2 regions of the Streptomyces sp. NPDC107562 genome follow, and region 1 is predicted to be linked to the other one. Evidence: riboswitches for the same ligand, from Rfam matches in the RefSeq annotation. Region 1 holds a riboswitch; the other holds the start of a gene.

Region 1 (3,549 bases):
CACCCGCCCATCTGTCGCGGCTGGAGACCGGACAGCGCCAGCCCTCGCTGCCGATGCTGCTGGCGCTCGCCCGTGTCTACAGTACGACCGTCTCGGAGCTGCTGGGCGAGACGGTCCCCGACCGGGACGCCGTCGTGCGCGCCGCCGACATGGAGCCCAGCGGCGCGGGCGGCTGGACGTACTGGCAGGCCGGCGCCCCCGGCCGCGGCATGCAGGCCCTGCGCGTGCACGTGCCGTACGGCTCGCAGGGCGACATCGTCCGGGTGCACCCCGGTGAGGAATGGCTCTACGTCCTCACGGGCCGGCTGCTGCTGCGCCTCGGGGACGCCGCGCACCCCCTCGAACCGGGCGACAGCGCCCATTTCGACTCACTGACCCCGCACCGCATCGCCGCCCAGGACCCGGGCGGGGTCGACCTCCTCTTCGTCCACACCCTGCTGCAGAGCCCCACGGCCGTGCTGTGCCTCGGCCCTATCACGGGAGACACGCCATGAGTGACATCGAGGGGAAGATTCCCCGCGGCATCTGGGTCCGGTTCGTCATCTACATCGTGGCGGGACACCTCTTCGCCGGCTTCCTCTATCTGCTGTTCGAGGTCGGGGCGAAGTAGGGGGCGGGGGTGAAGTAGGAGTCAGTCGAGCAGGCGCTCGCGCAGTCGCTCCCGGGTCCCGGGGGTGACGCCGAGCCCCTGCGCCAGATAGGTGTCGACGTCGCCCCAGGTCGCCTCGATGGTCTCGAACGCGGCCGTCAGATACTCGGCGCGCGCGTCGAAGAGCGGGCTGAGCAGCTCCATGACCTCCGGGGAGTAGGCGGAGGCGGAGCTGCCGCCCCGGTGCACCTTGTAGCGGCGGTGCTTGGCGTTGGACTCCAGGTAGTCGGCGAGGATCGCCTCGCGCTCCACGCCCACCGCGAGCAGCGTGACGGCGATCGACAGGCCGGCGCGGTCCTTGCCCGCGGCGCAGTGCATCAGCGCGGGGACGCTGTCCTCGGCGAGGGCGTGCAGCACCTGGGAGTGCTCGGCGGTGCGCTCCGTGACGATCGCGCGGTACGAGGTGATCATCCGGTCCGCCGCCTTGCCGTCGGACAGGACCTCGCGCAGCTGCTCCAGATCGCCGTCCCGGACCATCTTCCAGAACTCGGCGCCGTCCGCGGGGTCCGTCAGCGGCAGGTTCACGTTGCGCACGCCCGGCAGCTCCACGTCCGGGCCCTCCAGCTTCTGGTCTGCGGCGTTGCGGAAGTCGAAGATCGTGTGCAGCTCCAGGGAGGCCAGGAACACGGCGTCCTGTGCGGTGGCGTGCGCGAGGTGGCCGCTGCGGAACAGCACTCCCTGCCGCACCCGGCGTCCGTCCACCGTCGGCAGCCCGCCCACGTCACGGAAGTTGCGCACTCCGGCCAGTTCGGGCTCGGTCGACGGCACCTGCTGCGTCACGGGGGCTCCCTCCCATCCACCCCGCCGGCGCGACTCGTCGACGGGCACGCCTTGACGATACGACACGCGATCCAGCGGCGACACGCCTCGTATGTCCTTTCTGTACCTTCTGTCTCAATAACGAAATTCGCTCCAACTCGCTCTGGAATGGGGAAGCCTGGAGCAGTGTCACGTGAGCAGCGTCATATTCGTGACCGAGCGTCGCTCGTCATGCTCACGTAATTCACATGCCTTCAAGGGCGTTTACGGAATGCACATGCGCCCCACTGCACGGAGTGTGACCGGAAATCGGGCGAACGGATCACGAAAACGGCGTTCCGGTGAAACCTCTTGCTTGTCCCGTTGCGTCTCGGTCGCTTACGTTCCACCCGATCCGGACGGACGCCGAATCCTGCCGCCGCCCGGTGCCCGCGCTAACCCACCCGTGTTCGGCAGGAGCGGGGGACCCACAGGTACAACTGCCTGTTCCGGTCTCCGGAACGGCTTGGGGTACAGCCGCGTCCCCACGCGGCCGGACATCTCCAGTCCGCACCCGACAGCTCACCTCGCAGGCGCCGGAGAGGAATTCGCCATGCCCGCGAAGGGTAAGCACCGCCGTCCGAAGACCCAGCGCTTCACCCGCTCCATCGCCGTCGCCGGAACCGGTGGCGCCGCGCTCGCCCTGCCGCTGATGGGGGCCGCCGGCGCCCACGCCGCCCCGGTCCAGTCCGCCGCGGAGAAGGCCGTCTCGTCGATCCCGGCCCAGCAGACGGCCGTTCGGCAGCAGGTCGCCGAGAAGCAGTCCGCCGAGAAGCAGGCCGCCGCGCAGAAGTCGGGCGCCCGGACGTACTCCGTGCGGGTGGGCGACTACCTCGCGAAGATCGCCGACGAGCAGGATGTCAACGGTGGCTGGCAGCGGCTCTACGAGGACAACCGGGAGGCGGTCGGCGAGAACCCCTCGCTCATCCACCCCGGTCTGAAGCTCACGATCGGCGAGCGGGCCGAGTCGGGCGCCGACGAGCCGGCCTCGTCGTCCTCCGGTTCCTCCGCGGCCGATTCCTCGGCGGCCACCGCGTCACCGTCCTCCGAGAGCTCCGAGAGCTCCGAGAGCTCTGAGCCCGCGGCGGAGGCGGAGGCGCCCGAGCCCGCCGCCGCCGAGGCCCCGGCCGCCGGCGGCTTCTCCGCCCCCGTGGACGGCGCCGGCGTCGGCACCGCCTACCGCGTGGCGGGCAGCATGTGGGCCAGCGGCTACCACACGGGTGTCGACTTCGCTGCCGCGAGCGGCACGCCGCTCAAGTCCGTGGGCGCGGGCACGGTCGTCTCCGCGGGCTGGGCCGGTTCCTACGGCAACCAGGTCGTCATCAAGCTCGCCGACGGCTTCTACGCCCAGTACGCCCACCTCTCCTCGCTGTCCGTCTCCAGCGGTCAGAGCGTGACCGGGGGCCAGCAGATAGGCCTGTCGGGCTCCACCGGCAACTCCACCGGCCCGCACCTGCACTTCGAGATCCGCACCACCCCGGACTACGGCTCGGACGTCGACCCGGTCGCCTACCTCGCCTCCAAGGGCGTGACGGTCGGCTGACGCCCGCCTCGCACACCGGCCGAAGGCCGGACCCCGCTTCCGGGGTCCGGCCTTCGGCGTACCCGCCGTCGGGCGCACCGGCCTTATTCCGGAGTTGACCAATCCTTTGGCCGTGGCCTTTCTCACCGTCCGTCAACCCCTGCCTACGGTCGCGTAGGTCACATTCGAACAGGAATCATGTCCCGACGTGGCAGACGATTCGAAGAGTGACAGCACATCAGTGATCGGGTCGTACGTGGCGGTGGGGGACAGCTTCACCGAGGGCGTCGGCGACCCCGGCCCGGACGGGGCGTTCGTCGGCTGGGCCGACCGTTTCGCCGTACTGCTCGCGGACCGCCGGGCCGAGGGCGACTTCCAGTACACCAACCTCGCCGTGCGCGGCAGGCTGCTCGACCAGATCGTGGCGGAGCAGGTCCCGAGGGCCGCGGAACTCGCCCCGGACCTGGTCTCGTTCAGCGCCGGCGGCAACGACATCATCCGTCCCGGCACCGACCCCGACGACGTGGCGGAGCGCTTCGAGCGCGGGGTCGCCGCGCTGACCGCCACCGTGGGCACCGTC
Region 2 (3,549 bases), on a different contig from region 1:
GAGGCCCGTCGCGGTCGCCGCGCCCGCGAGGGCGATCGTCGCCGCCGTGCGGGCCTTGGTGCCGTTGGCCGAGCGTGGTCGGGGCTTGCGGTGGGCTGCCACGTGGACTGCACGTCCTTTCGTACGACTCGGGCGACCGCCGGTCCGTACGGCCACCGGGTGGACGTACGACCGCGCCGGGGCGGCTGACGCGTCCGGCGGCGCCCCGCACAGGGGATGCGGGGCGCCGCCGGACCTTTCGGCGGTGGTGTCCGGCTGCCGCCTCTGGCCAGGGGCGGCGGTGGGGAGCCGGTCACCTGGTGGAGGACGCTAAACCCGGGCGTGTCGTGGTGGTGACGCCTTGTGCGGAAGTGACGCCAGGGGAACGGTGGGTGACCGTATGTGATCGGGCGCGCGTTTCGGCGCCGACGTCTTCACGCGGCGCGATGACCGATGCGGCGATTCCGGGCCGGGCGGGAGCGCGGGGCTGCTATGGGGCGCATATATGCAGACGCCTTGCGCCGGGGGCGGCCCGGTGCCGGGAGGCCCGCCGCCGGGCCGCAGGGTGTGGGGCAGCCCGGTGTGGGGCGGGCGCGCCCCTCCTGATTAGGCTCCGGCCCCATGGACGTACTCATCCACCTCTTCGTCGGCCTGCACATCATCGGCATCGCCGCCCTCCTCGGTGGCTTCCTGACCCAGATGAAGGCGATGGGCCAGGGCACCGCGCGATTCGTCCCGGCGATGCTGCACGGCGCACTGACCATGCTGGTCACCGGCGTGATCCTGGTCGGCCTGAACCAGGCGGACGACCAGCCCGTCGACAACATCAAGATCGGCGTGAAACTGGCGCTGCTGATCGTGATCCTCGGCCTGGTCTACGTGAAGCGGGACGACGAGAAGGTCGACAAGGGCATGTTCGGCCTGGTGGGACTGCTGACCGCGGCGAACGTCTTCATCGCCGTGCTCTGGACCTGACGCCCGTCCCACGCGCGCGTGCCGCGGAAACCGCCGCACGCGCGCGTGTGAGCCCTTCGGCCGCCTCCGCGACCGCCTGGGGGCGCCGGTGTCAGGCCGGGCGGACCACGCTGTGGATGGAGGACTCGCCGTCGTAGTAGACGGACTCCTCGCGGACGTACGCGCCGGGCTTCGGGGCGTGGATCATCATGCCGTTGCCGATGTACAGGCCGACGTGGGTGACGTCGTCGTAGAAGAAGATCAGGTCGCCCGGCCGGGCGGCGGCGACGGAGACCGTCGTGCCGGCGTCGACCTGGTCGTAGGTGGTGCGCGGGAGGGTGACGCCGGCGGCCTTCCACGCGGCCTGGGTGAGGCCTGAGCAGTCGTAGGACTCGGGGCCGGTGGCACCCCAGACGTACGGCTTGCCGATCTGCGCGCGGGCGAAGGCGAGCGCCTTCTCCGCCTTGGTGGCGTACCCGGTGTCCGAGGCGGAGTCGCCGGAGCCGGACTCGGTGCCCGTGCCGGCCGAGGAACCGGCGCCCGAGGAACCGGCGCCCGAGGACTCCTGCTCCTGCTGGGCCGCCTCCTGGCGCCGCTGCTCCTCCGCCTGCTGCCGGGCGAGCTCGGCGGCCTTGCGCTCGGCCTCCTCCTGCTTCTTCTTCTCGATCGCCGCGAGGCGGGCCTTCTCCTCGGCGGTCAGGTCCGACAGCAGCTGCCGCGCGTCGGCGAGCTTCTTCTGGACGGTGGCCTTGGCCGACTGAAGATCGCTCTGCGACTCGGTGAGCGTCTCCAGGCTCCGTGTGGCCTCCTGGCGCTTCTTCATCGTCGCCGACTGCTCGCTGAAGTACTCGTCGACCGCGCCCTTCTGGCGGTTGGTCAGACGGCCCATCAGCTGGTTCTGGTCGAAGTAGTCCTGCGGGGAGTCGGCGAGCAGGAAGGTGGCGGTGTCGGGGACGGAGGCCCCGGTGCGGTACTGGGCGGCCGCGTACGTCCCCAGTTCCTCACGCGCCTCGTTCAGTTTCTGGGTGCGCTGGGCGACGTCGTCCAGGAGGGTGTCGACGCGCTTGCGCTGTTTCGCGGTCTTCTCCTTGCCCGCGTTGTACTTCTCGGTCGCCGACTCCGCCTGTCGGTAGAGATCGTCGACCTTCTTCTCGACCTCCTCGAGGCTCGGCTTGTCGTCGGCCGAGGGCTCGGCATGGGCGGTCTGGGAGAGCAGGGCCACGGAGGTCAGGGCAGCGGTGGCGAGGGCCGGTGTGCGTATGCCTGCCACCCGCGCGCCGGTGGGGCGCGACTTGCGGTGCGACGCCAAAGGAGGCGACTCCTTCCATCTGCCGCCTACCGGGTTAGCTGTCGGGTTCGGGCGGGTGGTTCGGAAGGGTTGCCCTACGACCCGCTCCCCGGAGGGATTTGGGTCGATTCACCCCAAGTTCGGTGGGTCCCCGGCTCCGGCTGCCTTGGGCGCATCGGACTCGGCGGAGGCCGCGCGGCCCGGCGACGTTCGCCGGTAAGAGTCGTGCGGCCTGTCCGGCACCGTAGCCAACTCGTGTGGCCCGTGTGAAGGTTGGTGGGTGATATGCCCGATACATTTTCGTGACCTTCAGTCAGTGGTCACGCGCCGCGCGAGGTCGTGTTCGGACCGTGAGCGCTGGTCGGCGCCGAGGTCCTGGTGACGGCGGGCCGGGCGGTGGCGGGCCGGGCCCGCGGTGGCCGTCGGCCCCGGGGCCCGGGATGTTTCCGGGGCGGCAGCGGGTTGTCGGTGGGGCGCCCTAGACTCGGAGAGCGATGAGCAGCCTCTTTGACGACAGCTTCCTGGCGGACCTCCAGGCCCCACGGGCCCATGAGGAGCCTCCGTCACCGCCCGAGGACGATCACGCTCCGGAGTCGTTGCCGGACGATCTGTTCGGCGGGAAGTTCGACGCGCCTCCGGACCGGGACGCCTACTACCGCGACGGCGCCCCGCGCCCCGCCCTGGACGCCGCCACGCTCCTGGAGGGGCTGAACGACAACCAGCGCGCCGCCGTCGTGCACGCCGGGTCCCCCCTGCTCATCGTGGCGGGCGCGGGCTCCGGCAAGACGCGTGTCCTCACCCACCGCATCGCCCACCTCCTCGCCGAGCGCGGGGTGCACCCCGGCCAGATCCTCGCGATCACCTTCACCAACAAGGCCGCGGGCGAGATGAAGGAGCGCGTCGAGCGACTGGTCGGCCCCCGGGCCAACGCGATGTGGGTGATGACCTTCCACAGCGCCTGCGTGCGCATCCTGCGCCGGGAGTCCAAGAAGCTCGGTTTCACGTCGTCCTTCTCGATCTACGACGCCGCCGACAGCAAGCGCCTGATGTCCCTGGTCTGCCGCGACCTGGACCTCGACCCCAAGCGCTACCCGCCCAAGTCCTTCAGCGCCAAGATCAGCAACCTCAAGAACGAGCTGATCGACGAGGAGGACTTCGCCGCCCAGGCCACTGGGGGCACCTCCCAGACGGAGTCTGGGGGAGGCTTCGAGAAGACCCTCGCCCAGGCCTACGCGCTGTACCAGTCACGCCTGCGCGAGGCCAACGCCCTCGACTTCGACGACCTGATCATGACGACGGTCAACCTGCTCCGCGCCTTCCCGGACGTC

What was found. A riboswitch is a leader RNA that binds a small molecule or an ion and turns the genes downstream of it on or off. The one in region 1 is predicted to bind cyclic di-AMP.
Region 2: linked by a shared signal. The riboswitch ahead of ACZ7LV_RS22415 (C40 family peptidase) and the one ahead of ACZ7LV_RS36620 (M23 family metallopeptidase) in region 1 are both predicted to bind cyclic di-AMP.

Annotation. Positions count from the first base shown of each region.
Region 1 covers NZ_JBVKBE010000022.1:4,089-7,637, forward strand. The annotation lists gene ACZ7LV_RS36605 (helix-turn-helix domain-containing protein) at 1-494, shown strand, start outside; gene ACZ7LV_RS36610 (DUF6126 family protein) at 491-610, shown strand; gene ACZ7LV_RS36615 (tyrosine-protein phosphatase) at 632-1,429, opposite strand; cyclic di-AMP (ydaO/yuaA leader) riboswitch at 1,839-1,996, shown strand; gene ACZ7LV_RS36620 (M23 family metallopeptidase) at 2,001-2,990, shown strand; gene ACZ7LV_RS36625 (SGNH/GDSL hydrolase family protein) at 3,211-3,549, shown strand, end outside.
Region 2 covers NZ_JBVKBE010000008.1:81,498-85,046, reverse strand. The annotation lists gene ACZ7LV_RS22425 (C40 family peptidase) at 1-102, opposite strand, end outside; gene ACZ7LV_RS22420 (hypothetical protein) at 601-954, shown strand; gene ACZ7LV_RS22415 (C40 family peptidase) at 1,046-2,242, opposite strand; cyclic di-AMP (ydaO/yuaA leader) riboswitch at 2,251-2,404, opposite strand; gene pcrA (DNA helicase PcrA) at 2,716-3,549, shown strand, end outside.